One region of the Arthrobacter sp. JUb115 genome, then DNA from elsewhere that is predicted to be linked to it. Evidence: predicted binding sites of a transcription regulator. Region 1 holds the regulator's gene; the other holds the start of a gene.
The links. The regulator HspR, encoded in region 1, represses chaperone genes until heat shock. The targets are predictions, from matches to a motif close to AAGTTGAGTCNNNNNGACTCAACTT.
Positions count from the first base shown of each region.

Region 2: the regulator HspR is predicted to act here: its motif matches at 2,510-2,534, upstream of EDF61_RS13165 (ATP-dependent Clp protease ATP-binding subunit).

Region 1 covers NZ_SOBS01000003.1:82,653-98,618, reverse strand. Annotated here, with positions in the region: gene EDF61_RS05945 (DinB family protein) at 34-528, shown strand; gene EDF61_RS05940 (GNAT family N-acetyltransferase) at 559-1,026, shown strand; gene EDF61_RS05935 (TerC family protein) at 1,335-2,519, shown strand; gene EDF61_RS05930 (YccF domain-containing protein) at 2,593-3,003, opposite strand; gene trmB (tRNA (guanosine(46)-N7)-methyltransferase TrmB) at 3,130-3,987, shown strand; gene EDF61_RS05920 (GNAT family N-acetyltransferase) at 4,038-4,664, shown strand; gene EDF61_RS05915 (heat shock protein transcriptional repressor HspR) at 4,661-5,089, opposite strand; gene EDF61_RS05910 (DnaJ C-terminal domain-containing protein) at 5,203-6,177, opposite strand; gene EDF61_RS05905 (nucleotide exchange factor GrpE) at 6,263-6,844, opposite strand; gene dnaK (molecular chaperone DnaK) at 6,858-8,711, opposite strand; gene EDF61_RS05895 (PLD nuclease N-terminal domain-containing protein) at 8,961-9,179, shown strand; gene EDF61_RS05890 (small multi-drug export protein) at 9,262-9,735, opposite strand; gene EDF61_RS05885 (DEAD/DEAH box helicase) at 9,927-11,468, opposite strand; gene EDF61_RS05880 (MMPL family transporter) at 11,774-13,915, opposite strand; gene EDF61_RS05875 (MarR family winged helix-turn-helix transcriptional regulator) at 14,045-14,557, shown strand; gene EDF61_RS05870 (LysE family transporter) at 14,554-15,177, shown strand; gene EDF61_RS05865 (low molecular weight protein-tyrosine-phosphatase) at 15,317-15,826, shown strand; gene EDF61_RS05860 (chorismate-binding protein) at 15,813-15,966, shown strand, end outside.
Region 2 covers NZ_SOBS01000007.1:91,407-107,372, reverse strand. Annotated here, with positions in the region: gene EDF61_RS13175 (sensor histidine kinase) at 250-1,434, opposite strand; gene EDF61_RS13170 (response regulator) at 1,748-2,422, shown strand; gene EDF61_RS13165 (ATP-dependent Clp protease ATP-binding subunit) at 2,552-5,110, shown strand; gene EDF61_RS13160 (VOC family protein) at 5,261-5,617, shown strand; gene EDF61_RS13155 (hypothetical protein) at 5,622-6,209, shown strand; gene EDF61_RS13150 (GNAT family N-acetyltransferase) at 6,219-6,635, shown strand; gene EDF61_RS13145 (hypothetical protein) at 6,888-7,607, shown strand; gene EDF61_RS13140 (alpha/beta hydrolase family protein) at 7,661-8,323, shown strand; gene EDF61_RS13135 (helix-turn-helix transcriptional regulator) at 8,334-9,824, opposite strand; gene EDF61_RS13130 (nucleoside/nucleotide kinase family protein) at 10,035-10,655, shown strand; gene EDF61_RS13125 (HutD family protein) at 10,665-11,267, shown strand; gene aceA (isocitrate lyase) at 11,795-13,108, shown strand; gene aceB (malate synthase A) at 13,190-14,827, shown strand; gene EDF61_RS13110 (alpha/beta hydrolase) at 14,959-15,966, shown strand, end outside.

The sequences.
Region 1 (15,966 bases):
TGTCACTGACGATTTGCCGACTTAAGATAAGGCATGGCCAACCCGGATTCCAAAGACATTTTTTCACTGACCCACGATGATATGGTCCAAGTTTTCATCGATCAGCACCGGCAGATGCTGCTTTCCTGCACCGGCGGACTGAGTGAAGCCGAAGCCAGATTGAAGTTGGTTGAATCCAAGACCACGCTGCTCGGGCTGGTGAAACATGCGATCTTCGTGGAACGGGTCTGGTTCGGTGAAGCAGCCACCGGCCGGAGCCGTGCAGAGCTGGGCATTGCCTCTTCGCCCAGCAAATCATTCGACTTGGAGGCTTCCGACACCATCGATTCGATTCGGCACGAATATGCCCAAGCCATCGAACTGTCGCATCAAGCAGTCGAAGGCAAAACAGGAGATGACGTCTTCTCAGGCAACCGGCGTGGACCGCTGCCGCTGCGCTGGATCCAGCTGCATATGCTGCGTGAACTGGCACAGCATTGCGGACACGCAGATATCCTGCGTGAACAAATCCTGGCCGCGCGGAAATAGCGTGCCGCCCTCAACCGGTAGACTCCGGGCATGCCATTAGAACTCCACCCGCTTCCCGCTGAAGAATTCCATTCGTGGATGGCACGAAGTACCGCCGAGTACGTATCGGACCTTGTTGCCGCTGGCAGTTCCCAGCACAAGGCGCAGGAAGATGCAGACCGGGCCATGACCCGGGCCTTTCCCACCGGATTGCCAAGTTGCACCAATGCGGTATTCACCCTGGAGCATGGCATTTTCGGCGATGTGGGCTATGTCTGGATCGGCCACGACACCTCAGGCGATCCGGCTTCATGGTGGGTTTGGGACATAGTTGTCGACCCCGGGCACCGCGGCAAGGGGTTCGGACGCCAGGCCATGAATTTGGCCGAAGAATACGCCCGTGCCCACGGCGCACGTACCCTGGGGCTGAATGTGTTCGGATTCAACCAGAGCGCTCGCGGCCTCTATGAATCGCTTGGATATGAAACCACCAGCATCAAGATGCACAAGTCGCTCTAGCAGCGCCTAGTTCCTGCCCCTAGCCCACGTTGCTCCAAGCAAAGTGCATTCTTCGAATTGCTATTGACGCCTACCCAACTGCACAAAGACAAAGTACATTACAGATCATCATGACATCCACGGACCAAGATTTTTCCAGAAGCATCGCATCAGGATAAGCTGGTAGAACGTAAGGGAGTATTCATAATCGTTGAATCCGTCAATACGCAGGACTTCATGGTCCTGCCGGGTTTTGCGGCCAGCCCCGGGGTCGGTGAAGAGACTTACTCAGATGCGTTCGCGCGCTACTTACGAAAGCAGGAATCCCTATGGGAGTTTCCCCTATGATTTGGGGCATCACGATTGTCGTGATTCTCGCCCTTCTGGCCTTCGACTATTTCTTCCACATCCGCAAGGCCCACGTTCCATCGCTGCGTGAAGCAGCCATCTGGTCCAGCATCTATGTTGGCTTGGCCCTCGTTTTCGGTGTGCTGGTGCTGGTCTTCGGCGGAATCGACATGGGTGCCGAGTACTTTGCCGGCTACATTACCGAGAAGGCCCTGTCGGTCGACAACCTGTTCGTCTTCCTGATTATCATCGCCAGCTTCCGCGTACCCCGCGAAGACCAGCAGAAAGTCCTGCTCTTCGGCATCGTCTTCTCGCTGATCGCACGTACCGCCTTCATCTTTGTCGGCGCGGCGCTGATCAACCAGTTCGCTTGGGTCTTCTACCTGTTCGGCCTGATCCTGCTGTTGACCGCAGGCAACCTGCTGAAGAAGGATGACGAATCCGATGAGGCCAACAACTTCATCATCCGGATCGCCAAGAAGCTATTCCACACTACCGACAACTATGACGGCGACAAGCTGTTCACCAAGATCGATGGCAAGAAGGTCCTGACTCCGATGCTGCTGGTCATGGTGGCCATCGGCGGTACCGATATTCTCTTCGCTCTGGATTCCATCCCTGCGATCTTCGGACTCACCCAGAACGTCTACATCGTGTTCACGGCTACCGCCTTCTCGCTCATGGGACTGCGCCAGCTCTACTTCCTGCTCGACGGATTGCTGGACCGCTTGATCTACCTGTCCTACGGGTTGGCAGCAATCCTGGCATTCATCGGCGTGAAGCTGATCCTGCATGCACTGCACGAGAACAACTTGCCATTCATCAATGATGGTGAGCACGTGATGGTCATTGAAATCAGCACCGGCCTGTCGCTGAGCGTCATTATCGGTGTCCTGGTGCTGACAATTCTCGCTTCGCTGTTCAGCAAGGCAGGTAAGGCCCAGACTGCCATCGGCAACCTGCGCCGCCATGCCAACAGCTACAACGACCTGAGCTACACCTCGGACGCGGTCGAACGCGAACGCATCTACCGCGCCTTGGTGGAGGAAGAAGCGTATGTGAAAACCATGGAAAAGAAGTACCGCGACAAGGCCAAGGACGTGGACAAGATCCGTGTCGAGGTCGCCGAAGCGCACCGCCAGCACGATGAGTACCTCAAGAGCTGATCAGGTTCGTACATAAAGCGAATGGCTGCCAACCCCATCAAGGGTTGGCAGCCATTCGCTGTCTTGGCGCAGCCTAGCGGCGAACACCGCCGATGAAATAGTCCGAAGGCACAATGACCTTGCCCAGAGGCATCAGGGAAACCGGGATCATCTTCAAGTTTGCGATCCCCAGCGGGATGCCGATAATCGAAATGAACATCGGGATCGCGGTTACCACGTGCCCAACGGCAATCCAGATACCAGCAAAAATGATCCAGATGATGTTGCCCAGGGTGGAGAACGCGCCTACCGGGCCGTTGTCGACCACGGTGCGGCCAAACGGCCACAGCGCATAGCCGGCAATGCGGAACGAGGCGATGCCGAATGGAATGGTCACGATCAGCACGCAGCAGATGATGCCTGCCAACACGTAGCCCAAGGCCAGCCACAGGCCGCCGAAAAGCAGCCAAATAATGTTGAGAATACCGCGCACTAAATCAGTCATGGTTATATTCTCTGTCTTTTGCCTGTTTTACTCCATCGGGGATCCCCCCGATTTTCTTCTAGGGGTGTCCAATCCCCTACCGTTCGGCAAGCATCGAAGCAGCTTGCTCGGATAGGATTAATCATCATGAGCGAATCGAGCGAGCAGCAGCGCCCAGCCCACGGCACTGCCCCTAGGAACCCAGACCTTTTCCGTGCCGAGCCGGTATCCTTCGTGCGCCGCGGCAACCGCCTGCAGGGCCGCCGTGCCAGCGCCTGGGAGCGCAATGCCGATCAGTACGTCATTGAGCCGCCCCGCAAGATCGCCGACACTTCGGTTGCCGATGACTTCCAGCTCGATCCTGCCGAGGCTTTCGGACGCACCGCACCGCTGATCGTGGAGATCGGCACCGGCCTGGGCGAATGCATCGCCAACGCCGCCAAGGATGATCCCGAGCGCAACTACCTCGCCGTTGAGGTCTACCGTCCGGGCCTGGCCCAGCTGATGCTGAAGGTCGAGTCTTTCGGCATCACCAACGTCCGCGCAGTGCAGGCCAATGCCCCAGAGGTTCTGGATGTCATGCTGGACGAGAACAGCGCCGATGAGATCTGGATCTTCTTCTCAGATCCATGGCACAAGCCGCGCCACCATAAGCGTCGCCTGATCAAGGCCTCGTTCCTGGACAAGGTCTCCCGCGTGCTCAAGCCGGGAGGCACCCTGCGCTTGGCCACCGACTGGTCCAACTACGCCGAGCAAATGCGCGAAGTCCTCGAAGCCCATCCGGACTTCGAGAACCAGCATCATGGCAATCTGTCCGGCACTGAGAGCAACCTGACCAAGGTGCGCCGCGAGGGCATGGAAGGCTTCGACCCCGAGCCAGAATTCACCGATGCCCAGGGTGGCTGGGCCCCGCGTTTCGAGCGCCGGATCCTGACCAGCTTCGAAGGCAAGGCGCTCAAGGCTGGTCGTCTGGTCTTCGATCTGGCGTACACCCGCATCGGCTAGTCGCCGAAATAAAGCATTGAAGAGGCCATGGAATCCATAGGATGGATTCCATGGCCTCTTCTTCTGCGCAAAGTCTGCACTACGCCCAAGCTCCGAGAATGGACTATGCCGGGGTGCGGCTAGAACAATTGTCAATGGACCACGCCCCGGATCTGATCCAGCTCGCAGCCAACGGCCAGTTGGATGAAGCGTGGTTTGCCACCACTCCATCGGCCGAATCCATGCGCTTGGATATCCAGCGCCGCTTGGCATTGCAGGAAACTGGCGAGATGGCTCCCTTTGCGATCATCGACCTGTCCACCGGCAAAGCGGTGGGGGCCACGACTTACTTGAATATCGACGCGGCAAATCACCGCGTGGAAATCGGCTCAACGTTCCTGGCCATGCCAGCCCAAGGCACCGGGATCAATCCAGCTGCCAAGTTCATGCTGCTGCGCCGGGCTTTCGAGGAACTGGATTGCTATTCAGTGGCTTTCTGCACGCACTGGCACAATGCCGCTTCACGCGCCGCGATTGCACGGCTCGGCGCCAAGCAGGATGGCGTGCTGCGCAATCACAAATATGATCCAAAGAGCGGCACCCTGCGCGATACGGTGATGTTCTCAATACTCCCGCACGAATGGCCTGCCGTGCGCACCCAATTGGAAGCGCGCTTGGCCCGGCACGGACGGATCTAGCGTCCGATAGCGCGGCGCGCGGTAAACAGCGTCACGGTCGGTTCACGGCGTTCAGGGCGCATGCCCCTAGCCAACGAAACGATGTCGCCTCCAGCGGTGCCCGCAGCGAAGATGCGAGATTGGCCCTGGCGTACGGCGGAAAGTTCTTGGCGAAGCCCATTGACTTCGGTTTGCAGATAGGCGACTTGATCTTGCAGGTCCAGGATGCGCTTGATGCCCTCGAGCGAGACGCCTTCCTTGCTCAGGGCCTGCACCTGGCGCAACAGTGATACGTCGCGCTGCGAGTAGCGGCGTTGCTTTCCGCTCTGGCGGCTGGGCGAAACCAAACCAATGCGGTCATACTGGCGCAGCGTCTGCGGATGCATGTCTGCAAGTTGCGCGGCGACGGAAATGACGAAGACAGGTCGCAGGTACTCCCCGTTCACGTTGCTTCTACCACCTTTCTGCAAGGACCTTGGATTCGGTCCCTATTGCCTTCGAGTCTATCTTCCCTGCCCAGCCAATTCGATGACGGGGCAGGGAAGACAGCCTATTGGGTTCAGAGCTTGGCTTTGGCAGCCAAATCCACTCGTGGATCCTCGCCCTCGGTGGCTGATGCGAAGTCCTCCACGGCCTTCTTTGCAGCATCCGAGAGGTTCTGCGGAATCGCGACATCCAGGACGATCAGCAGATCGCCGGTGGCCTTGGAGGTCTTCACGCCGCGGCCCTTCAGACGCAAGGTGCGCCCGGAGTTGGATCCAGCGGGAACCTTCACCGCAACGGAATCCCCGTCCAGGGTCGGTACGTGGATCTTTGCTCCAAGCACCGCTTCAGCGAAGGTCACCGGCACGTGGATGCGGATGTTGTTCTCTTCGCGCTTGAAGAACGGGTGCTCGCTGACCTTGACCTTGACCAGCAGGTCGCCGTTGCCGGCAGCACCAGGCTGGCCCTTGCCGCGCACGCGCACCGACTGGCCATCCTTGATGCCCGCCGGTATGCGCACGTCAATGACCTCGCCATTCTGCTCGCGCAGGCCAATGGTGGTGCCCTTAATTGATCCGGAGAAGGAAATCGTGGTGCTCGCCGTGCGGTCAGCACCCTTGCGCGGTGGTGCGCTCTGGCCGAAGCCGCCGCCACCGAAACCGCCGCCACCACCGAAGAGGTCGGAGAAGTCCGGCTGCCCGCCGCGGCCACGTGGGCCCGCTCCGCCGCCTCCGAAGAGGTTGGAGAAGATGTCCTCGAAGCCGGCTTGCCCGCCGGGGCCGCCCGGTCCGCCACCAGCAGAGAATCGCGCTCCGCCGCCCATGGCGCGGATCGCGTCGTACTGCTCGCGCTCTTCCTTGTCCGAAAGCACCGAGTTGGCTTCGGAGATGTCCTTGAATTTCTTTTCAGCGGCCGCATCACCCTGGTTGGTATCCGGGTGGTACTTGCGCGCAAGCTTGCGGTACGCCTTCTTGATGTCCGCCTCGCTGGCGTCCTTGGAGACGCCCAGAATGGCGTAAAAGTCTTTTTCGATCCAGTCCTGACTTGCCATCAGGGCCCCATCCTTTCAGTGCCAATTCGACACTGCCCACTGTCGAAGACTCGGCAGTGGGCAGTATCGATTGTGCTATTCGTGGCTATTCGCCGGTTGCTACCAGCACCTGAGCTGCACGCAGGATGATGGTTCCCTTGCGGTAACCGGTGCGCAGCACCTGTCCCACGTGGTCGGCTGGAATCTCGTCAACAGCCTGGCGAAGCAGGGCTTCGTGGATGTTCGGGTCGAATTCCACGCCGGCCTCGTTGATGCGCTCCAGGCCATGCTGAGCCAGAATTCCATCCAGCTTGTTGGCGATCGATGCGAACGGGCCGTCGGCGAGGTCGCCGTGGGCTCGCGCCGCATCGATGTCGTCAAGCACCGGAAGCAGGGTGTTGAGCACTGACTGCACGGCGTTTTCACGCGCTACGGCCCGGTCGCGTTCCACGCGCTTGCGGTAGTTGACGTATTCGGCCTGCAGGCGCAGCAGGTCGTTGCGCAGTTCGGTTTCCACCGCACCGGCCTCTTCCGGCTGCGCCGAATCGGCTTCAGCGCCAGCAGCAGCTTCGTTCAGGATCGCCTCGGCCTGACCCAGGGCGTCAGCGGTTGGCTGCTCGTTGGCGGCCTCTGGCTGGTTCTCCGGCTCCTGGCCGGAGTTCTCGTTCTGGTCCTTTGCCTCGGACATATTCCTAAACTCCTTACTTCTTGTCGGCTTCGTCTTCGTCGATGACCTCGGCGTCGACGATGTCTTCATCAGCGTTCGGTGCCTGCTCGCCCTCAGGAGCCTGGGCGCCCTCGGCCTGCGCGTTGGCGTAGATTGCCTCGCCCAGCTTGGTCTGCGATGCCTGCAGCTTCTCGAACGCGGCCTTGACCTCGTCGTCGTTGTCCTGCTTCTCCAGGGCAGCCTTCAGGGCGTCGACGTCAGCCTGGACCTCGGTCTTGACCTCTTCAGGCAGCTTGTCTTCGTTGTCCTTGATCAGCTTGTCTACGGAGTAGGCAGCCTGCTCAGCGGCGTTACGGGTCTCAGCGGCCTCGCGGCGTGCCTTGTCTTCTTCGGCGTGTGCTTCAGCTTCCTGGACCATGCGCTCGATGTCTTCCTTGGACAGCGAGGAACCACCGGTGATGGTCATCGACTGCTCGGTGCCGGTGCCCTTGTCCTTGGCGGATACGTGCACGATGCCGTTGGCGTCGATGTCGAAGGTGACCTCAACCTGCGGGATGCCGCGAGGAGCCGGTGCGATACCGGTCAGCTCGAAGGTGCCCAGCGCCTTGTTGTCGCGGGTGAACTCGCGCTCGCCCTGGAAGACCTGGATGGATACCGAAGGCTGGTTGTCCTCGGCGGTGGTGAAGGTCTCCGAACGCTTGGTCGGGATCGCGGTGTTGCGCTCGATCAGCTTGGTCATCACGCCGCCCTTGGTCTCGATACCCAAGGACAGTGGGGTGACGTCGATGAGCAGAACGTCCTTGCGCTCGCCCTTCAGCACGCCTGCCTGCAGCGCTGCGCCCACGGCGACAACCTCATCTGGGTTCACGCCCTTGTTCGCTTCCTTGCCGGCCAGGTCCTTGACCAGTTCGGCAACGGCTGGCATGCGGGTGGAACCGCCAACCAGGATCACGTGGGCGATGTCCGAAACCTTGACGCCTGCCTCGGCGATGACGTCGTTGAATGGCTTGCGGGTGCGCTCCAGCAGGTCCTTGGTCAGGTCCTGGAACTTGGCACGCGAGAGGTGCTCGTCCAGGTGCACTGGGCCTTCCGGGGTCACCGAGAGGTACTGCAGCGAGATGTTGGTGCTGGTAGCCGAGGACAGTTCCTTCTTGGCCTGCTCAGCAGATTCCTTCAGGCGCTGCAGCGCGATCTTGTCCTTGGACAGGTCCGCGCCCTTGGCCTTGGCCTGGGCCAGCAGCCAATCCACGATGCGCTGATCCCAGTCGTCGCCGCCCAGGCGGTTATCGCCTGCGGTAGAGCGGACCTGGATGGTCGAGAAGCCGTCGTCGTCCTTGCCGACTTCCAGCAGGGAAACGTCGAAGGTGCCGCCACCGAGGTCGAAGACCAGGATGAGCTCGTCTTCCTGGCCCTTTTCCAGGCCGTAAGCCAGCGCAGCTGCGGTTGGCTCGTTGACGATGCGCAGGACGTTCAGGCCGGCGATCTCGCCAGCTTCCTTGGTGGCCTGGCGCTCTGCGTCGTTGAAGTATGCAGGAACGGTGATCACCGCGTCGGTGACCTTCTCGCCCAGGTACGACTCAGCGTCGTTCTTCAGCTTCATCAGGGTACGAGCCGAGATTTCCTGAGCGGTGTACTTCTTCTCGTCAACGTCAATGGTCCAGTCGGTACCCATGTGACGCTTGACCGATGCGATGGTGCGGTCGATGTTGTTGACGGCCTGGCGCTTGGCGATATCGCCAACCAGGACTTCGCCGCTCTTCGAGAAAGCAACGATCGACGGGGTAGTGCGGTTGCCTTCCGCGTTTGCGATAACGGTTGGCTCACCACCTTCGAGCACGGAAACGACGGAGTTGGTGGTTCCTAGGTCGATACCTACGGCACGCGACATAATGGCTCTCCTTTGCCTTGGTTGAAAGTACTAACGCTGAGGACATTTATCCTCATTGAGCGTTCTGCACTCAAGTTTACTCAGCCACTTTCGGCTGTCAAATCAACTTGAGCGAAGGTGACTCAACTTTGCGTTCTGCTCATTTCAACTGCGGTGGTGAGAGAATAATTCCCGTCCTGAAAAAATTTTTCATTCATCCGCTTTCAACGCTTCCAGCGGGCGGGAAAAGCGGCAGCTAGGAGCCACCTCATGGAAACGAAGCGCAAGTTCCAGGATCTGCCACCGGGCGGAAAGATCGCGGTCGCCTCTGCGGCAATTGCCGAGCTGACCTTGATGGTTGCGGCACTGCGGGATTTGTACAAGCGCCCTGCCGAACAAGTCAAGGGTCCAAAGCCGGCATGGGCAGCGGCCAGCATGATCAATTTCCTTGGCCCCATCGCCTATTTTGCTTTTGGACGCCGCAAGTAATCCCTTGGCATTCCATAGCCACTGGAAAGCAAGCCGTCCTCGTTGGTTCGAGGACGGCTTGTTCGCTTTCAGCGAGTTCCGGTTAGCCCATCAGGCTAATTCCCCGGGCAGCCAGAACGCCAAACGCGGTGCCCCACAAGATAATCGAGATGATCTGCCAGATGATCACCTTCTGCTTATTGGCGCCGAAGGAGACCAAGGCAGCCGAGGTCACCTGCGAAGGCAGGATGGTCTGCCCCAGAAGGCTCACCCCGGCAATGCCGTATTTATCGAAAGCTCGGCGCAGCTTCTCGAACTTGCGTTCCTTCTTCTCCGAGTCCTTGCCCTTGCGAACCTTGTTGCGCACGGCGTGGGCGCTGTTGACGAACAACAGCATGGAAATCACGTTGCCGATCACGGCGGTGGCGATGGCAGCAACCACCGGAACACCGATGACCACGCCAATGGCCGAACCAAAGTAGGACTCGATCAGCGGAATGGCAGCTAGCAAAGCAACAGCCAAGAACTGTAGCGGTTCTGGGAAGGACGCGGCGAAGTTCTGCAGGGATTCAATCATGGCTGGTGCTCCTGAAGCGGTGAAGGTTAATCGGCGACTCGTTGCTTCAATCCTATGTATCGCCTAGTCGAGGAGGGATCAATCAGCGGAGCTAAACTTTTGACGCGCAATTTCCCGGGTATAACGCAAAACTCCCCCGCATCCATTGGGATGGATGCGAGGGAGTACTCCGCAAGGATTAGTGCCAGCGCCTAGTTGCCACGACCAGCTGGGCTCGATGCGCGACGCGGGCCACGCGAACGGCCACCGGTTGCACCGCCAGCGGCATTGCGGCCGCCGGTTCGCGGTGAGCGCGAAGGGCTCGACGGGCGTTCAGCGTTGGCACCTCGTGCGCCGCGGGCTGGACGGTCGGAGTTCGCACCGCGGGCGCTGCGCGCTGGACGCTCGCCCTGGCTAGCGCCGTCACGTTCCGTACGGCGGCGTTCGCCGCCACGGCCCTGGGCTTCGGCAGCTGGCTTGGCGCCACGCGCCGGGCGCTGGCCGCGGCCACCGCGGCCGGCACCTTCACCGGCAGGCTTGCTCTTGGCAGGATTGCGCTTCTGCTGAACCGGAGCAACGTAGGCAACCGGCTCGGCAACTTCGCCGACGACCTTGGCCACAACCGGAGAATTCAGGTTGACCTTTTCGAAAGGCACCTTCAGTCCGGCCTGCTTCAGCAAAGTCGAAACGTCGCCCTGCTGATCAGGGGTGCAGATGGTCACTACAGTTCCATCCGAACCCGCACGTGCGGTACGGCCGGAGCGGTGGGTGTAGGCCTTGTGCTCTGCTGGTGGATCAACGTGGACAACCAGCTCCACACCATCAACGTGCACGCCACGAGCGGCTACGTCGGTGGCGACAAGAACCTTCGCCTCGCCTGAAGCAAAAGCAGCAAGGTTGCGGTCACGGGCATTCTGCGAGAGGTTACCGTGCAGGTCTACCGCCGGAACGCCAGCCTTGGACAGGGTGAGCGCCATCTTCTTGGCGTGGTGCTTGGTGCGCATGAACATGATGCGACGGGCAGTGCCCTGGGCCAGAACGCGGATCAGGTCCTTCTTATCATCGTTGCCGATGACGAAGACGTGGTGCTCCATGGTGTTCACAGCGGCCTTGGGTGCATCCACCGAGTGAATGGTCGGGTTGCTCAGGTAGCGCTTGACCACCTTGTCCACACCGTTGTCCAAGGTAGCGGAGAACAGCATGTGCTGGATGCCGGTTGGCATGCGGTCCATGATGCGGCGAACTACAGGCAGGAAGCCCATGTCGGCCATGTGGTCGGCTTCATCCAGCACGGAGATTTCCAGCTGGGACAGGTCCACGACCTTCTGCTTGATCAGGTCATCCAGGCGGCCCGGGCAGGCGATGACAATGTCCACGCCCTCGTTCATGGCCTTTTCCTGGCGGCTCTGGGCCACGCCACCGTAGATCACGGTGGTACGCAGGCCTGCGGCCTTTGCCAGGGGGTCAACGGTCTTGGCAATCTGGGTCGCCAGTTCACGGGTTGGAGCCATGATCAGCGCGCGTGGGAAACGGGCCTTGCGGCGCTGTGGGCGATCTGCCAGCCGGGCTACCAGGGGCAGCGAGAAGGCCAAAGTCTTGCCGGAGCCGGTCTGGCCGCGGCCCAGGACGTCGCCGCCGGCCAAGGTCGAAGGCAAGGTGGCTTCCTGGATCGGGAAAGCGGCTTCGATTCCGCTGGCAGCAAGGACCTTCGACAGGTATTCGGGCACGCCGAGGGCGCTAAAAGTTACGGACATATTCAAACTTTCTCTCTGATTCGCACGCCTGCTTCAGGCGTTGGGTTTCGCCGAGCCAGGAGGAAGTCCGCAACATGCAAGGCCAAGGAAGGCCTGCTGCCAAAAGTGGACCGGCGGAGGTTTTCCGGGCGATTCACAGGAGGGAAATCTAAACTGTCGACGCATGCGCCACAGAATTTTCCGGTGACGCACAAGTATCCATACTACAGTGCGAAAGCGGGGCCCGTCTGTGAGCGGCCCCGCTTTGCACTGCTGCCCCGGGAGACGTTCACCACTAGGGATCCCGGGACAGGCCGCCGCGCTGCCTAATTCAGCTCGAATTCCTTCTTCGCCAATTTCGAGGGCCACCAGACCTTTGGTCCGATTTCTTCGACCAGCGCCGGCACCAGCAGGCTTCGCACGACGAAGGTATCCAAGAGCACCCCGAAGGCCACGATGAAGCCCAACTGGCCCAGGAACATGATTGGCACCACACCCAGTGCGGCGAAGGTAGCGGCAAGCACCACGCCGGCGGAGGTAATCACGCCGCCGGTGACCTTCAAGCCCACCCGCATGCCCTCACGGGTTCCGCGCTTCAAGGATTCCTCGCGCACACGGGTCATCAAGAAGATGTTGTAGTCAACGCCCAGCGCCACCAGGAAGACAAAGCCGAACAGCGGTACGGATGGATCGGCACCCACGTAGCCGAAGACATTGTTGAAGACCAGCGCACTGACACCCATCGCCGTGCCGTAGGACAGTACGGTGGTCAGGATCAGCAGCACCGGAGCCAGAATGGAACGCAGCAGCAGCATCAAGATCAGCAAGATGGCCAGGAGGGTAATCGGAATGATCTTGAACAGATCCGCGATGGCCGTCTCATTGGTATCGAGCTGGGTCGCAGTGGTGCCGCCGACCAGCGCGTCGGCGTCGACCGCATGCAGCTGCTCGCGCAGCTCGACCACGGTCTGCTTGGCGGCATCCGAGTCGGCCGCATCGGCCAGCGTCACCGACATCAGGTTGCGGCCTTCGACGCTCATTGGCTCGGCCCCGCGGGCGGCCATGGCCGGTCCGCCGTCTTCAGCCTGCAAGTAGGCCGAATCCACGCCGGTGACATCAAGGGCCTTTTCCAGGGCCGTCTGCGCTTCGGCTTCATCGACAATCACCGTGGCCGGGGATCCCGAGCCGCCAGGGAAGTGCTCGCCCAGGGCGATCTGCCCGTCACGCGACTCCGAACCGCCTACCACCAGCTCGCTCTGCGGCACGCCATGGGCCTTGAGCTGGGTCATGCCCAGCGCTCCCACGGCGAGCACCAGAGCGGTGATGATCCAGATCGGGCGCGGATGGCTGGCAACGAACCGCGCAATGCGGCCCCACAGGCCTTCCTTCTCCTGGCCTTGGGCGTCCACGGCCACCGGCTTGGGCGGGAAGGGCCAGTAAGCGGCCCGTCCCAGCAAGCCGAGCACCGCCGGCAGGAACGTCAACGCGGCAACGATCGAGAAGATGATGCCCGAGGCGCCAATGGGTCCCAGTGCCTTATTGGAGTTCAGATCGGAGAACAGCAGGCACAGCAGGCCCACCGTCACGGTGCCGCCCGAAGCGACAATCGGTTCCAGCGAGCCTTTCCATGCGGAAGCCACGGCCTGCCACTTGTCCTGGCCGGCCATGAGCGCTTCCTTGTGCCTGGCCACGAACAGCAGCGAGTAGTCGGTAGCCGCACCGATGACCAGGATGGACAAGATGCCCTGGGCCTGGCCGTCGAGCCGGATCCAGCCTTCGGATGCCATGAAGTACACCGCGACAATTGCCGCGCACAGCGCGACGACCGAGGTGAGCAGCACCGTGAAGGGAAGCAGGATCGAACGGTAGACCAGCAGCAGGATCACCAGCACAGCTACCAGGGCCACGCCCAGCAGCACGCCGTCGATGCCGCCGAAGGCCTCGACCAGGTCGGCGCTGAAGCCTGCCGGCCCGGTGACATAGGCGGTGGTGCCCTCGGGCTTCTCGGCAGCCAGGAGCGCCCGCAGCTCTTCGACTCCGGTATCGGCCTCCACCTCGCCGGAGACCGGAACGATGAATTCAGCGGCCTTGCCGTCTTCGGAGAGGAAGGGCCCGGTGATCTGCCCGTCCAGATGCGTGAAGTCCTTCAGCGCCTCGCCGATCCCTCCAGCAGTTTCCTTGCTGACCTCGCCATCGCTGGTGAGCAGGACCACCGCTGGGATTGCTTCGGTGGAGCGGAATTTGTTCTGCCATTCCAGGGCTTCGGTTGCTTCGGCGGTGGCCGGGAGGAAGGAGGTCTGGTCGTTGGTCTGGACCTCGGAAAGCTTGCCGAAGGTCGGGCCGCCGATTCCGGCTACACCCAGCCAGAGGATGATCAGCAGGGCGTAGATTCCTGCCCTGATGCCGATACCCTTCTTGTCCAATCGCTTCTTGCCCGATGGCTGGTCGGTTTTCGCTACATGCGCCACTGATCCGTCCTCACTCGTGATTGCTGGCGGTGGATCAAAGGGCGATCCGAATGCCATACTACAAGACTTACTTCCATCGTAGAAATACTTCCCAGGCTATTAAATGCTTTTCCGACTAGGATTGCGCCTATGAGCGCAAGAGAACAGCACAATTTGGTCATGCTCCTGCAGGAATTCGGCCAAGCCTCGGACCGCTACGTTGAGTCCACCGGAGCACTTTACGCAACGCACCGCACGGATATGAATGCGCTGTCAATCATCATGAAATACGAGCAGCGCAGCCTTCTGCCTTCCCCGCGCGACCTGAGCCGCGACCTGCAACTGAGTTCTCCGGCTACCACCGCCATGCTCGACCGCCTGGAAAAACTGGGAATGATCGAGCGCCAGCGCTCGGACCGGGATCGCCGTGTCGTCCGCATCGCCATGACACCCAAAGCCCGCGGCAAGGGCATGGAAATGTTCATGCCGCTAGGTGCCAAAATGCGGGAAGTGATCAGCCACTACGACGAACAGCAGCTGCAGGTCATAGCCCGCTTCATGGCAGAAGCCGTCGCCGGCGTGGACAGCGCGCGCGAAGAAGTCGTAACACAGCGGGCAACGAAACCAGCCAAGAGCGCGACGGACACTAGCCTTAAGCAGTGACCCTTTCACTCTGGATATCCCTTCTCAGCGCCTGCATCGTCATCAGCTTCACCCCCGGGGCCGGAGCCATCAACACGATGAGCAATTCGATGCGCCAAGGCTGGCGTGCTTCCATTTGGGGCGTGCTCGGGCAGCAGATCGCCTTGCTGATCCATGTGGTGATCGTTGCCGCCGGAGTCGGTTTGCTCGTGGCCAGCTCGCCGTTGCTGTTCGCCATCATCCGCTACGCAGGCGCTGCCTATCTGGTGTATCTCGGTATCCGCATGCTGCTCTCCAAGCCGGAGGTCGCCTCCGATGGAACCAGCACCGGGCACCGCCTGACCCGCTGGTCCATGCTCAACCGGGGCATCCTGGTCAACCTGCTCAATCCGAAGGCCATCGTCTTCTTCTTGGCTTTCACCCCGCAGTTCATCCGCACCGATCAGCCGCTCCTGGCCCAATACGCCATCTTCATCGGCACGGTCATCGTGGTGGACATCGCGGTGATGTTCTTCTTCTTTGCCGGCACGGCCCGCACCTTCCAGCGCTTCACCGCGACCTACCGCGGCGCCAAGCTGCTGAACATCCTCTTCGGCGTACTGTTCATCCTGGTCGCCGCGCTCCTGCTGCTCATGCACTAGCATTTTCGCCCCGCTCTTGCCGCAGAACTCCTAGCCGTGAACCGATTCCCGGGCCAATTTCCGAATCGTTGCCGATTTGTTGCCGGGAAACGGGCGCGTAGCTATCGATCGAATCGCCTTGTGCCCATAGACTGATGCCATGTTCCGGATAATGATCGTGTGCACGGGAAATATTTGCCGTTCGCCTATGGCCGAGTACATGCTCAAGAATGCGCTCAAGGATGCCGAGGTCTCGCAGGTCGAGGTCATATCGCGAGCCATCACCGATGGTGAAGTCGGCAAGCGCATCGATGAGCGTGCTGCCAGTACTCTGCGCAGCCATGGACTTGATGCATCTGAGCACATTGCCGCCCAGATCGACTCGGACGAAATCGCCAAGATGGATCTCGTACTGGCGATGGACACCGACCACTTCGAGGAACTCGTTCCCGAATTGGCCGAAATCGATCCGAGCGAACGTCCGCAACTGCGGATGTTCCGTTCCTTTGATCCGGGAACCGCGAGCTCCCCGCACGACCAGCAGGGCATCTATGACCCCTGGTACGGTGATGCCGGAGACTTCCGCGAGACCTGGAAACTCATTTCTGCTTCCCTGCCTGCCCTTGTAGATTACGTGCGGAGTAACATCGCCTCTCGTGGAAACCGCTAGACCAACGCTGATTGCCATTGACGGGCGTTCCGGATCCGGCAAAAGCACCTTTGCAACAGACCTAGCGAAATACCTGGAAGCCACCGCCTCCGTAGCTATTTTGCGCCTTGAAGAGCTCTACCACGGTTGGGACGGGCTGC
Region 2 (15,966 bases), on a different contig from region 1:
GCTGGGTTTAAGTTATAAAAGGTACGTTGCATTACTGACAGACAACGGCGTGCGATGGGGGCACAGCGCCGATGAAAGATCAGTCCGTTTACGCAATGCAACGTACCTTTTAATCACCCTCGGATCCTTAGTGATGCCACTCGCAAAACACCACCAAGTACCTTCCCGGTGATCGGTCTTCACCGATACATGACTAACTTATCGCGTCCTGCGAAAATCCGAAATCATACTTTAGTAGGAGGGCAGGGGTCAGAACGGGATGCTTGCGCGCAGTGCCCAAACACCGTTTTCGGAACTGGTTGCAAACTTTCCACCAAATGCACGCATCCTGTCACCCATGCCAATCAGGCCTGTCCCGCCTTCGGGCAACCCACTCGCCTTCTTGTCGAAATTCCCTATCTGATTAGTAATTTCCAGGATGCCCTCTGCCCCTTGGACCGTGAGTTCGAAGGTGCACTTCCCGCCCAAGGCACCGTGCTTTATCACATTTGTTGTACCTTCTTGCATGACCCGATAAATCGCAGTCTGTGCAGAACGGGGCAATTCGGAAATTTTCTCGTCAGTGGTGGAGCTCACCTCGAAATTTGCCTCTTTTAGCCTCTGAACGAAAAGTTCTGCACCCTGAAGCGCGTAAACAGTAGTAGCGGCCGGCTTATCAATGCCCTGGGACGAGGGATCTGCCATGGTCCCATCAGCCCTCAGGACATTGAGCATCAGGCGTAAATCGTGCAAAGTCTCAGTACTCAGTTTGGCGATGACATCCAGAGCTTCGAGGGCCTTCTGCCCATCGTTTGCGAATTTCGCGGCCTTCGACTGCATGGCCACGACCGTGATGTCATGCGCGACAATATCGTGCAGATCCCGGGCAATGTTCTTTCGCTCCCGGTCGACAGCAAGACGAGTCTGCTCTTTGACCGTATGCATTTGCCGAAGAGCGAGCTCGTTCTTCTCGCGCAGCAAGTAAATATTCCTCGTTAAGAAGAACGCCATCGCCGTCAACGGGGCAATCCCGACAAGCAGAACCGCGTCTTGCCCGGACTGGATGCCGAACTGCACCATCCACGCTGCGGACAAGGTTAGGAATAAGGCCCTAACACTCATGGCACTGGCCGTAGCTGCCAGCGCCGAAAAAATCATGAATGAAACGACAGTCCAGAAGAACAAGGCGCCGTCCGTGAGGAAGAAATAGGCAACTGCCACAAACAATCCGACGGATACGGCAACCCAGCGAAGACCAAGCGCAAGAATTGCGCACAGTCCTACGCCGAGCAACGCGCCTCGAACCGAAATATCCGACGAACCACTAAATCCGTCTTCCAGCAGAGTCACGAACTCACTACTGGAAACAGCGATCAGAACCGCAATACCAGTCCAAACAATGACACCCCGACCAGCGAAGAGCTTGGTCAGGGTGTCCTTTAGTCGTCCATTCATATGCCGAATAATTCCCGGCTCAGATGATCAAGTCAAATAAACCGCGTTATGGGCAGGCGACGCCGTAGCGTTTGCAGAACCACTCCGAGAAGGCTGAGCCAAAGCCAGCAGGAGTAGCAACGTTGCCACTGCTGGAGGCTGGAGAGCTCGCAGCAGATGCAGGAGCTGCCACGGCGGTCAATGGTGCCAGAACTAATGCTGCTACGGCCAGCATTTTCAAACCCTTCATAACAAACTCCACATCAGATCAACTTATATACTTTCAGGTGAACAGGCCAACATGAGGCCACCCACATCGAATCAGAGGAATCAGATGGAACAAATAAAGGTCCTTATTGTCGATGATGAACCTCTAATTCGGCATGCGTTGGGCACAATCCTAGCAACAGACCCCGGAATTGTAACGGTTAATTCTGTTGAAAATGGACAGGCCGCCGTCGAGTATTGCAGCGGCAATCAAGTGGACGTTGTGCTCATGGATTTGCAGATGCCGATAATGGACGGGGTTAGCGCTACTAAAGCAATCAAATCTGCCGAAGACAGCCCCTCAGTGCTTGCCATTACCGCCTTTTCTTCGGACGACTATCTGGTTCCGGTACTGACCGCTGGGGCCAGCGGATACTTGGTAAAAGACTCTGAACCAGATGAAATTATTCATGCGATCCATGCCGTTCACCAAGGAACTGCAGCCATTTCCCCGTCGGTTTCTTCTGATCTAGTTTCTGCGGTTCGCGAAGCTTACCGGGATAATTCCCAAGACATTCAAGAACTGGCCTATGACTTGGGAATTACCAATCGGGAATTCGAGATTCTAAAACTGCTCGCACGCGGGCTAAACAATACCGAGATTTCAAGAACTCTGACTATTTCCGAAACCACGGTTAAAACCCATATGGCGAAGATTTTCGTTAAGCTGAATGTTCGCGATCGGGTCCAGGCCCTGGTTGCGGCCGCGCGTATGGGCCTTATCGAAATCCCGAAAGACTAGCGCCTGCTTTCCAGCTATTAGTGTGAAGTCAACCTCTTTGACACCTTGCCCGGCTGGTTCGGGAATATCTGCGCGCCATATGCGTTGAACATGAGCATAGACCGCTCAAGTTTCTATTAGGAGGCTCACTTGCCAGCATTTTTCGGCGCACCGTCAGATGGCTCGTTTGAGGAATTCCTCTCTCGATTCCTGTCTTCACGTGCCCAGGCAGCACGTCCCATCGACCTCACGCGCCTGCTTTCCGCCCGCACCCACGAAGCGGTAGCCACCGCGGCAGCGATTTCCCAGGAGCATGGCCACGACGAGATTGATTCGCTGCACCTCCTGATGGCCCTGCTGCGCACCGAACCAGTCGGCGAGCACCTGACCGCCATGGGTATCGACATCGAGGCTTTGAGTGCAGATGCCATCGCGCGCATGCCCAAGTCCCAGGAGAAGGGCGAGAAACCATCCCACCTATCGTCGGCAGCTCAGCGCAGCCTCTTTGACGCCTATCAGGTTGCTCGTAACTACGGTTCGACCTACATCGACCCTGATCATCTTTTCCTGGCCTTCGTTTTCAACCCGGAATCTCCGGTCAGCCAGCTCCTGGCGCAGCACGGCATCACCGGCCAGTCCTTGCAGCAAGCCGCCATGGAGCAGGCCCAGCGTGGCCAAAACGATGCCCAGAACCAGTCCGATTCCGAGTCCGACGTGTCCATGCTCGAACGCTACGGAACCGATCTGACCCTGCTGGCCTCCGACGGCCAGATTGATCCGGTGATCGGACGCAAGGAGGAACTGGATCAGGTTATTGAAATCCTGGCCCGTCGCACCAAGAACAACCCTGTGCTGATTGGCGAGGCCGGCGTGGGCAAGACCGCCATTGCCGAAGGCCTGGCCCGCGCCATCATCGATGACCAGGTACCAGCCCAACTGCGCAATGCGGCCTTGATCTCCATTGATCTTCCGGGCATGCTCGCCGGAACCCGCTACCGCGGAGATTTCGAGCAGCGGCTCACCGGCCTGCTCGACGAGGTAGCCGCAGCCGAGGGGCAGGTGCTGATATTCATCGATGAGATGCATCTGCTGGTCGGTGCAGGCTCTGGCGAGTCCGGCAATATGGACGCCGCAAATATCCTCAAGCCGCGTTTGGCGCGTGGCGAGCTGCACATGATCGGCGCCACTACGCTCGATGAGTTCCGCAAGGTGGAGAAGGACAGCGCGCTGGCTCGGCGCTTCGGCAAGGTTACTGTCGCCGAGCCGTCGGAGGAAACTGCACTGGCCATTTTGGACGGCCTGCGCGAATCCTACGAGGATCACCACCAGGTGCAGTACACCCCCGAAGCGCTCAAGGCCGCGGTGACGCTCTCTGCCCGCTACCTGAACGACCGCCAGCTTCCTGACAAGGCCATCGACTTGATCGATATCGCCGGTGCCCGGCGGTCCATCGCTGCCGGAGATGCCGAGGATGTGCAGTCCCTGCGTGCCGAATTGGTAGACGCCGAGCGCGAGAAGTCACGCGCTATCGGCGAGGAACGATTCGAAGAAGCTGGCGCATGGCGTGACCACATCGTGGAGATGACCGCGCGCATCAAGGCTGCTGAGGAGGCCGGCGATGCAGGGGTCACCCGGGTAGTGGATGAGAAGCAGATTTCGGAAGTGATCTCCCGATCCACCGGCATCCCCACCTCGCGCATCTCGGGAGATGACAAGGCACGCTTGGCTTCGCTGGAAGATTCCCTGCATGCTTCGGTCATCGGCCAGCACGATGCCGTTGCCGCTGTGGCACGCGCCGTGCGTCGCAACCGTACCGGAATGTCGCCAGCAGGTCGCCCCATCGGCTCGTTCCTTTTCCTGGGTCCCACCGGCGTCGGAAAGACCGAACTGGCCAAGGCCCTGGCTGCAAACCTCTTCGGTTCGGCCGAATCGCTGGTTCGCGTCGATATGAGCGAATACGGTGAGAAGCACACCGTGGCGCGCCTGATCGGAGCACCTCCGGGGTACATCGGCCATGACGAGCCCGGCCAGCTGACCGAGAAGATCCGCCGCAACCCGTATTCGGTCGTGCTGCTCGATGAAATCGAGAAGGCCCACCCGGACGTGTTCAACGTGCTGCTGCAGGTACTCGATGACGGCCGGTTGACCGACTCAGCCGGGCGCACTGTCGATTTCTCCAACACGCTGATCCTGATGACCAGCAACCTCGGCGGCGAGTACTTGGCCAACAAGGCCGGAAACTTCGGTTTCACCTCCGCCAATGCCACCAGCGAGGCTGGAGAAATCCGGGCCAAGGTCATGGGCAAGGTACGCGAGTTCATGCGCCCAGAGTTCCTGAACCGTCTGGACGAGGTACTGCTGTTCTCCAAGCTCTCGCAGTCCGAGATTGGCCAGATCGTCAAGCTGGTCATCGCCGAGACCGAAGCTCGCTTGGTGGACCAGGAGCTGAAGCTGGAGGTGAGCGACGCTGCCGTGCAGTGGCTGGCAAACGAAGGCTACGACCCCGAGTTCGGTGCCCGCCCGCTGCGCCGGCTGGTACAGCGCAAGGTACAGGATGCCATTGCCGACCTGCTGATCAGTGATTCGCTTGCCGCTGGTGACACCGTTTCGGTGGACTACGCCGCTGGCATGCTGAAGGTGCAGAAGAAAGTCGAGATGCCGACTCCACCTGCTCACAACGAGCACGCGCCAAACTACTTCGATAGCTAGGCCGGCATAGCCCATAAAGGGGCTTGCTTGCTCGGGACTTCCGTCCCGGCCAAGCAAGCCCCTTTTCTTCACTTAGAAAGTGCGCTAGTCAGCTGCAGAAATGCAGTCAACCTCTAGCTAAGCAGGAAGACTCCCGGTACCTTTGACTGCATGGCGAACATTGGAATGATCACCCTTGATGCCCTTGACGAGAAAGCTGCCTCGGCTTGGTGGAGGGCTGTTCTGGGCGGGAAATATCTGGGCCAGTACCCGGGGTTCACCATGATCAGCGTCCCTGGCTTCAGCGCGAGGTTGGGGTTCCAAAAAGTTGATGAGATCACTGCCGGCAAGAACCGGGTTCATCTCGACTTGGAAGCAAGCACCAGCCGCGAGCAGGAAGTCGCCCGTTGCACAGCCGCTGGCGCAACACGCGTTGAGGACCACACCGAAGATCCCAGTTTTGGCTGGACCATTATGCGCGATCCTTACGGAATCGTCTTTTGCATTTCCGACCCACACGAGGACTGAGGACATGTCGCTGTTCGCCAGGAAATCATCGGAGGCTTCGACTCACCGGGTGCAGATCCATTTTGCCCAGCCGATGACCGAACGCCTGCGCAAAGATCATGAAGCGGGCCTGCTCGATACATTGTTGCCCAAATACAAGTCTTCCGGAACCATCATCAGCGCCAAGACCACATTGGACGCGGCCGAGGAGCCGATCTCCAGCGACATTGACCTTGAAGTGGCCACCCCCGAACCGAAGAAGCTGTTTTCCGAATTGCTCTCTTCGCTCATCGATGGAGGACTTGAGCATGGTTCCTGGCTGATTATTGATGGACAACGCACCGAAGTAGGCGGCAGTGAGTACGTTTTGCTTCGAACCAGGCTTGGGGCCGAATCGGAATCGGATCTGGAGCCAACAGTCAGGGCCCTGCAGCATGCATTGGGTGACGGCGAAATCGGATGGCATGAGGATGTCTACTACCGGCATGATGGCCCGGTGTTCGTTTACAACGGCGACTCCGCCCAAGCCATCATCCACGCATTGGAAACAGAACTGGTGAAGCACCCGTTGCTGGGCAACGCAGAGATCCTTTCGGTTTCCCCGCAACAGTAAAAGGACTCGATGGAACTCTCCACCACTAAGGTGCCTTCCGAGGAACAAATACTCTCGCTCTACAACGCGGTGGGCTGGAGCGCCTATACAGACAACCCAGACGTACTATTTGAAGGCCTGAAGAATTCAGCATGCGTAATCTACGCCTACGACGTAGACCACCAGTTAATCGGCCTTGTGCGCGTGGTCTCGGATAATGCCACCATCTGCTACGTCCAGGACATCCTGGTGCGTCCATCTACGCATCGCACCGGCGTAGGCCGTGCTTTGTTCTCTGCCGTACTAGTGAAATATGAGCATGTGCGTCAGCTGGTCCTGATCACCGATGATGAACCCGGGCAACGTGCCTTCTACGAATCCATGGGGCTCACGGAAGCGTCGGATTTCCGTCCCGGTGCGATCCGGACCTTTGCCAAATTCTCGTAACAGCTCTCCCTTCGCTGCCTGGCCTGTATAGACTGACCATTCATCGATAATGAGGAGTTATTCTTGCGCACCCGTTCGGTCATTGCCCTGTCATCGTTGGCTTTGCTTCTAGCAGGGTGCAATGCAGCTCCCGAACAAGCAGCGCCAGCCGATTCGACGGCGGCTTCCGTCGCTGGCTCCACTCCGGCGGCACAGCCCGCGGCCGAAACCGGTGAACCCGGTGAAACCGCCCCCGAGCCTGGACCCGCGGAGTTGGACGCCAACGCCAATTCGGGACAGGCCTGGGCAGATTCCAAAATTGAGATGTGGAAAGAAAACTCTGGCATCAAGTCCACCAAAGGCTTCTTGTATCCCTACAACCTAATGACTTCTTGGGAATCTCCAGCACCTGGTGCCATCAATATCTTCTTGGATAACAGCATGAAGTTTGGAACCCAGATGCGGGAAAGCTACGAAACCAACGAGGATGAGCTGCGCATGATGGGCCGAATCATGTTCGAAAGCGTAGGCGAGGCCTCGCCGGAATTGGAATCCGTCACCTTCGCTACTGAAGACGGCAATAACTCAGGAACTTTCACCCGGGCTCGTACTGGTGCCGATCCCGAGGACCGCAAAGCCTGGGCCTCGGAAAAGTACACGCAGTGGCTGTCCGCCATGAACGATACCTACAAATCCCTATGCGGCGCTGAAATCACTGAGCTGGAAATCTACCGCACATGCCTGCCCGCTGACCCCCACGCCTACGTTGAGAAAGTCGAGTCGCCTGCGCTTGGCGAACTCGTCGTCACCCTCGCAGACGGTCCATGGATCGACGGCGAATACGACATGCCCGCATCGATCTTCGTCTCGGGAAATATGATGCTCAAGATCAACGAGCGTGCGGCAACCGGCGAAAAAGTTGAAAAGCTGACGGTACTGGCCAGAAATGGCGATGACACCGATACGGCACTCCGCAAGGACTGGGAAATGTAGTTCATTTCCTTTCATGATCAGTTGATGGGCCCTCAGCCCCTAGGGTGGTACCTATGACCCAAGAACTCTCCATTCCATACGAAGACCTGGAACTCAGCGCGCTCTGGGACCGCGCAAAGGCGGCGAAGGCCGTCATCGTGCTCGCACACGGTTCAGGTGCTGGAAAGGATCATGACTTCATGGCCGGCTTTGCGCTAGCCGCTGCGAATCTGGGTGCCAGCGTCCTGCGTTTTAATTTCCCCTACATGGACGCTGGAAAGAAGTTTCCCGACAAAGCGCCAGCGGCGGTCGCAGTGTGGCACCAGGTCCGCCGTTGGGTTGAAGAACACTTGGCTGAAGGCCTGCCAATCTTCACAGCGGGAAAGTCCTTTGGCGGGCGCATCGCTTCCCTGTCAGTTGCCGAGGGCATGCCATCGGCAGGGTTGATCTTCCTGGGGTACCCGTTGCACGCGCCTAAGAAGGAAGAGAAGCTACGCGATGAGCATCTCTACCCGATTGCGGTGCCGATGCTTTTCCTCGAAGGCACCCGCGATCCCTTTGCCAACCCCGAAAAGATGGAAGAAGTCACCAGCAAGCTGAACCAGGACAGCGAACTTTCCTGGTTCGAAGGTGGCAACCATTCCTTCAAGGTAGCCCGCTCCGGCCGCACCGTTGCCCAGGATGGCGCGTGGCTGGCGGAAACTGCTCTTGCCTTCATCTCCAAGCACATCGCATAGTCCAACGGTCCTAGTCCACCTGCTTTTCCAGGAATCGGTAGACCTCGGTTTCGTCTACCCCGGGAAAGGCTCCGGTTGGCATGGCCGCCAGCAAGTGGGTATTGGCGCGCGTAGCCGGCCACGCATTGCCGAACCACTGGCTGGATAGGTCAGCAGGTGGACGGCGGCAGCAGTTCTCGTCCGGGCAGGTGGATTGGCAGCGCTCCTTGGTATCCCGCCCGCGGAACCACTTCACATGCTCAAAAGGCACGCCAATGGACAAGGAGTACAGCCCCGAGGAATGGCGCTCGGTGCGCGCCGTGCACCAGAAGGTCCCATTGACGGTATCGGTGTACTGCTCGAAGGAACGGAACTTATCCATCTGCTCGAAGACCACGCGACTTGTCCAATACCGGCAAATGGTCTGGCCTTCAATGGCACCGGTGTGATCGGCTGGAAAGTTCACTCGGTCATTCTCATAAGCCTTGTGCAAGATGCCCGATTCGTGGACCTTCTGGAAGTGGCAGGTCATCCCCAGATGCTCGGTGGCAAGGTTGGTGAACCGGTGGGCTGCGGACTCATAGGACACGGCGAAAGCATCGCGCAGATCCTCGATGGCCAACTCACGGTTGTTCTTAGCTCGCCGCAAGTAGTCCACCGTGGACTTTTCCGGCATCATCAACGCCGCGGCAAAGTAGTTGGTCGCGACCCTCTGCGAGAGAAAATCGAAATAATCGGTTGGAGTCCTATGACCCAATACGTGATGCCCTAGCGCCTGCAGCAACACCGAACGAGGATCATGTTCCGAGCGGTTCGCCTGCGTCAGATAGATACGCTTGTTCTTCTGGTCAGTCACCGAACGCGTGGAATGCGGAAGATTGCCCACAAAGCGCAGGCTGAATCCCAGATGCTCGGCGATATCTGCTGCACGATGATGCGAGAGCGGCCCTGAATCGTGGCCAACTGCAGAGAGGACTTTGGCGGCTTCCTGCTCGATATCCTTGTAGTAGTTGTTGCGTTGGCGCATCTCATGGCGCAACGCGGTATTGGCCCGACGGGCTTCTTCAGGGGTCGCGGCCTGCTCGTTCAGGCGGCGTTCCAATTCATGCTGCAGTCCCACCAGGGATTCCAGGACGTCCATGGGCAGACGCGTGCCAACACGAACGGTAGGCAATCCCAAGGACTCGTACAGTGGACCGCGTTGGGCACGTTCCAATTCGATCTCCAAAGCAGCACGGCGCGATGGCGGTTCGGTGCCCAGCAGATCGTCGACTCCAACCCCCATGGCTCCAGCCAGGGACTTAAGCAGCGATAGCTTCGGTTCGCGCTTGCCGTTTTCAATCAGCGACAACTGGCTCGGCGCGGTGTCAACGAGCGCCGAGACATCATCCAAGGTCAGTTGCTTGCCCTTGCGCAGAAAGCGGATTCTGCGGCCGAGAGCAATGGCGTCGAGTTCTGTATCTTCGCTGCCAGCGCCATTGCCGGCTGAGTTCACTGAGCGATTCCATGTGGTTGCAGTCACATGACAAGGTTATGCCAAGGATCGTGAAAATTTCTAGATCTTCCGGATTCAACCCGTAATTCAATCGCCCAGCAGGGACGCGGAAGCAAATATTCACGGTTCTTTCCTTGCTTCCCCGGCGAGCTACTCTCAACAAATGCACAGCCTTTCTGCGGAATCTTCAGCGAAGCGCAAACGTTGAAACTACAAAGAGATCCCGCAAGGAGCACCATGCACGCAGTCTCCACCCGCCCCCTACCGGCCCCGCGCCATGCCCACGATCCACCCCGGACTTTGGTCATCGTCGGCACCGATGGCGCAGGCAAAAGCACCACTATTGAAGCTTTAGTACAGCAGCTGCGCAACGATCGCATTCAGGCTCGTAGGCTCGCAAACGTCGCCGCGCGGAGCTGGCTTACCAAATTCTCTCGCGCCCTGGGAATCACGTTCCCGACTTTCACCCAGGATTTCTTCGAAACTTCCATTCGCAGCTTCAATGTTGCCCGCAATATGCTTTTCGCGGCCCGCTCTCCCGGACTCAGCGTGATGGACCGGCACCTGTATTGCCAATTAGTGCTGCGGCGCTTACGTGGCCATCCTCCGGGACTGCTTCTCCCCTGGCTTGCGGCGAAAAGTACCGAGCACGCGAGAATTGTCCTGCTCGACATCGACCCCATCCTTGCCTTTGAGCGGATCAATTCCCGTGGCAAAGACGACGAAAGCATGGAGTATCTCAGGGACAGTCGAAATGAGTATCTGCGCCTTGCGCAAGTGCACGGTTGGATAACTCTTGATGCCTCGCTGCCCACATCCCAGCTGGTTGAACAACTTCGCTTGGTCATCGGCAAGTAGACTCGTCCCATGAGCGAAGCACAAGCATCTTTTGCACCGGGTTCCATTCTCGAATTGGCGCAAAGCACCAAGAAGCAATGGGAGCTAGGGCAGGTCCGGCTCATTGCGAGCGGCATTCTGGCGCAGGACGGAACGTTGCGGTCCAGCGAACTGCGGGAATCAACCTGGCAACTGTCGATTCGCTCTATCGAGAAATCTGCAGCCTTCACTCCGTCGCCTTCGGCTCAAGTCTTCACGTTGATCGCCGGCGATTTCGTGCAGCTGGATGTAGACGGGCAAGAGCACGGATTGGAACCGCTGCGCCCGTTGAAATTCGAAACGAGAAATTCTGTCCAGGCGAGCCAGCCCGCCGAAGAACTGCTCATCGTGCACGTGGCCGCCATTCCAGAGCAGGTACGACCCACCGTTCGCATTGTCGAGCTGTCCAAAAAGCGCGAGCAATACCTCTTTGATGGGCAACTGGGCCTTTTGGTCCAGGGCTCCGCCAAGCTCTTGCTCGGCGACAGCGAACAGTCGCTGAACCTGCGTGACACCGTCGTTGGCTCTGACGCCGGTGAACCACGCATCTCCGGCCGCGGTTTCATGGCTGTGGTTTCTTTCGACCAGCCCTAGCCCGTTCCGGCTCAATCAGCCATGGTCGCAAGATCCATAAATCTTCGCACTCAGAAACTGCACTGCCGGCCAAGAATATCGGCCATAGCGACAAGTCCAGGCCCCCATCTGGCAAAAGCCAGCTACCAGTCCAGACTCTGATACTTCACGTTTCCTGGCCCGATACACAACGCCTGCCGTGGCGAATCAGCACCTGCGGTTTCCATAAAATCCCAGATCATCAGTGATTCGCCGATTCTCGCAGACCCCGGAATCGGTCTGCTTTGGCTTCGCCCTTATCTAGGCTTGCTGTTAAATTTTACTCTTCTTCGCTAGGGATTGATTCAATATCGGCAGATTTCCATGCCTTGACTCACATTCAGCGCAAGAAGCGATAAATTTCCATTTTTGTGAAGAAGTGAAAATCTTAATTCAAAAAACCTCTGTTGAAGCCCTCGCACCTGCGGAAAAGTAGTTGTCACGAAGAAGTTCACAAGATCACCTTCCGATCGACATGAACCCGCAGCTTGTGCGAAGGAGCCGAAGCAATGACTACTGAAAACACCAACGAAACCTCGATCGACAACCGCATCGCAGCCATCGAGAGCGACTGGGAAAACAACCCCCGCTGGAACGGCGTAACCCGCGACTACAGCGCTGCCGACGTCGTGAAGCTCCAGGGCCGGGTCCAGGAAGAGCACACCCTGGCCAAACGCGGATCCGAGAAGCTGTGGAAGCAGCTCACCGAGGAAACCCCCACCGGCGGCTACACCAACGCGTTGGGCGCACTGACCGGCAACCAGGCAGTGCAGCAAGTCAAGGCCGGCCTTCGGGCCATCTATCTTTCGGGCTGGCAGGTAGCAGCGGATGCCAACCTTTCAGGCCAGACCTACCCGGACCAGTCGCTGTACCCGGCCAATTCGGTTCCCCAGGTCGTGCGCCGCATCAACAACGCATTGCAGCGTGCAGACCAGATCGAGTTCTCCGAAGGCATCCAGACCGTCGAAGACTGGATGGTCCCCATCGTCGCTGATGCAGAAGCCGGCTTCGGCGGCCCGCTGAACGCCTACGAACTGATGAAGTCCATGATCACCGCTGGCGCATCGGGCGTCCACTGGGAAGACCAGCTGGCCAGCGAAAAGAAGTGCGGCCACCTCGGCGGCAAGGTGCTGATCCCGACCCAGCAGCACATCCGCACCCTGAACGCGGCCCGCCTGGCCGCCGACGTGGCTGGCACCCCTTCCGTAGTTATCGCCCGCACCGACGCTGAAGCGGCAACGCTGATCACCTCGGATGTCGATGAACGCGATCAGCAGTTCATCACCGGCGAGCGCACCCCGGAAGGCTTCTACAAGGTCACCAACGGCATCGAGCCATGCATCGCCCGGGCCAAGGCCTACGCACCGTACTCGGACCTGATCTGGATGGAAACCGGCACCCCTGACCTGGAGCTGGCCCGCAAGTTCGCAGAAGCGGTCAAGAAGGACTTCCCGGACCAGATGCTTTCCTACAACTGCTCGCCGTCGTTCAACTGGAAGAAGCACCTGGACGATGCGACCATCGCCAAGTTCCAGCGCGAACTGGGCGCCATGGGCTTCAGCTTCCAGTTCATCACCCTGGCCGGATTCCACGCATTGAACCACTCGATGTTCGACCTGGCTTCCGGCTACGCGAAGGACGGCATGAGCGCCTACGTCGAATTGCAGGAACGCGAATTCGCTTCCGAGGCCGCCGGCTACACCGCCACCAGGCACCAGCGCGAAGTCGGCACCGGCTACTTCGATGCGATCTCCACGGCGCTGAACCCTAACGCCTCAACCCTGGCCTTGGTGGGATCCACCGAAGAAGGCCAATTCCATTAGACCCTGATGGGTCGATGGTGCTAGCCGGCAAAGGCGCCGGCTAGCACCAGCACCATTTCCAAGATTTTTAAGGACGCTGCCATGAACTCCCCCATCACCCTGAACAATATCACCATTACCGCTACCCCCGTTCGCTACCAGGAGCAGATCCTGACCAGCGAGGCCCTGGACTTCCTTTCGGCCCTGCACACCGCATTCGAACCGCGCCGTGCCGAGTTGATGCAGCGCCGCCAGGTCAACCGGGCGCGCATTGCCAATGGCCGCGATCCGAAGTTCCTGGACGAGACCCGCGCTATTCGCGAAGACGATTCATGGCAGGTCGCCCCGATCGCACCGGGGCTGGAAGATCGCCGAGTGGAAATCACCGGCCCGATCGAACGCAAGATGGCTATCAATGCGCTGAACTCCGGGGCCAAGGTCTGGCTGGCCGACATGGAGGACGCTTCCTCGCCAACCTGGCAGAACGTCATCAAGAACCAGGTCAACCTGATCCGGGTGCTGGATCAGGATCTGGACTTCACCGCACCGGATGGCCGCGAGTACAAGCTGAACAGCTACGATCTGCAGCAGCTGCCAACCATCGTGGTTCGTCCCCGCGGCTGGCACCTGCCGGAGAAGCACCTGCTGGTTGCCGGCACCCCGATGTCCGGTGCGCTGGTGGACTTCGGACTGCACTTCTTCCACAACGCCAAGCGCCTGCTGGCAGCCGGACGCGGCCCGTACTACTACCTGCCGAAGCTGGAGAACCATCTGGAAGCACGGTTGTGGAACGACGTGTTCAACAAGGCCCAGGATCTGATGGATATCGAGCGCGGCACTATCCGTGCCACCGTGCTGATCGAGACCATCACCGCCGCATTCGAGATGGAAGAGATCCTCTACGAGCTGCGCGAGCATTCCTCGGGGCTCAATGCTGGCCGCTGGGATTACATCTTCTCGATTATCAAGAACTTCCGTTCCCGCGGACCGCGCTTCGTCTTCCCGGATCGCGACACCGTGACCATGACCGCCCCGTTCATGCGGGCCTACACCGAGCAGCTGGTGCGTGCCTGCCACCGCCGCGGGGCTTCGGCCATCGGCGGGATGAGCGCATTCGTTCCCAACCGCAAGGACGCCTCGATCAACGAGCTGGCTTTCGGCAAGGTCCGCGAGGACAAGGCCCGCGAAGCAGCTGATGGCTTCGACGGCTCCTGGGTTGCCCATCCCGACCTGGTTTCGGTTGCCCGGGAGGTGTACGACGAGGTGCTCGGCGAGAACCCCAACCAGTTGCAGCGCACCCGCGAAGATGTCGAGGTTTCCGGCCCGGCCCTGCTGAACATCGAGAGTGTCACCGGCAAGATCACCGAACGCGGCATCCGCGACAACATCGAGATCGGCATCCGCTACATCGAGTCCTGGCTGCGCGGCAACGGTGCTGTGGCGCTGCGCAACCTGATGGAAGATGCTGCTACCGCCGAGATCTCCCGTTCGCAGCTGTGGCAGTGGATCCACCAGTCGGCGATCACCGATGAGGGCGAGATCATCACCCGTCGCTGGGTCCAGGAACTGGCCGAGGAGACCATGGAGGGGTTGGAGCGCTTCGAGGGTGATCGCTTCGAGGAAGCCGTGGAAATCTTCGAAGCTTGCGCCCTGCGCGATGACTTCCCGACCTTCCTGACCAAGAACGCCTACCTGCGCTACCTGGATGCGCCAGCCCGCACCCTGGAAATGGCAGGTTAGGCAGTACCCGAGACCCGGCCGATAGAAAACAGTCGTCCCTGAACGTCGGCCACGCAAAGCGGCATTCATCCGTTGGTAACCAGTCCAGCGGGTGGATGCCGTTTTGCGTGTGCGGTGGCTAGGCTGTAGCCATGGCTTTCCAGTTCAAGAACCCGGCCGAGGACCTGTGGCAGCCCGATCTGCTGGGCGAGGATTTCTCGCAACGGCCGCTGCCGATGTCGGACGGTTCGACCGCGACGTTGATCAGGCACCGTCCGCGCAGAACGCTGCGCCTGCCGCCGCCATTGCGCGGGATCGCGGTGCTTTATGTGCATGGCTGGTCGGACTACTTCTTCCAAAAAGAGCTCGCCGAGTTCCTCAGCGAAGCAGGAGCGGATTTCTACGCACTGGACCTGCGCCATTATGGACGGAACTTGCCGGTAGACCAGGCCACCGAAATCGCCGAGCACAGAAGCCCGGGCTTCACCACCGATCTGGAGGAGTACTTCGAGGAATTCGACGCGGCACATCGCATCATTTCCAGCGCGCATCCGGGAACCCGCTTTGTCCTGCTCGCCCACTCCACTGGCGGGCTCAGCGCTTCTCTGTATGCGGCAGCCAACCCGCAGAAAGTTGATGCGCTGGCGCTGAACAGCCCGTGGCTGGAATTCCAGGCCAGCGAGATCGGGCGCACCGCCTTGGCGAGGATCGTCCAGGCGGCCAGCAGCCGCAACCCCCACCGCTTCTTGCCGACGGTGGATCCAGGGTTCTACACCCGCACGGTCTCCAGCCAGTTTTCCGGCGAATGGGATTACGATCTGGGTTGGCGCCCGGTCAACGGCTTCAAGCTCACCGCGGGTTTCATCTCTGCCGTCTTCAATGCGCAAGCCAAGGTGAAGAAGGGGCTGGATCTCCAGATGCCCACCCTGGTGATGCTTTCGGCGGAAGACTATTTGCTGCCTCGCTGGCACGACACCGCCACCCGCGCCGACGTGGCCTTGAATGTGCAGGTCGTCGCCCAGCGCAGCATCGACCTAGGCCGGGAACTGCATTTGGTGCGCCTGCCCGGCGCGCTGCACGACGTGTTCCTCTCCTCGCCAAAGATCCGCTCCAAGGCCTACATGGCGTTGGGCTCATGGCTTGCGGTCGTCAAGAACCGG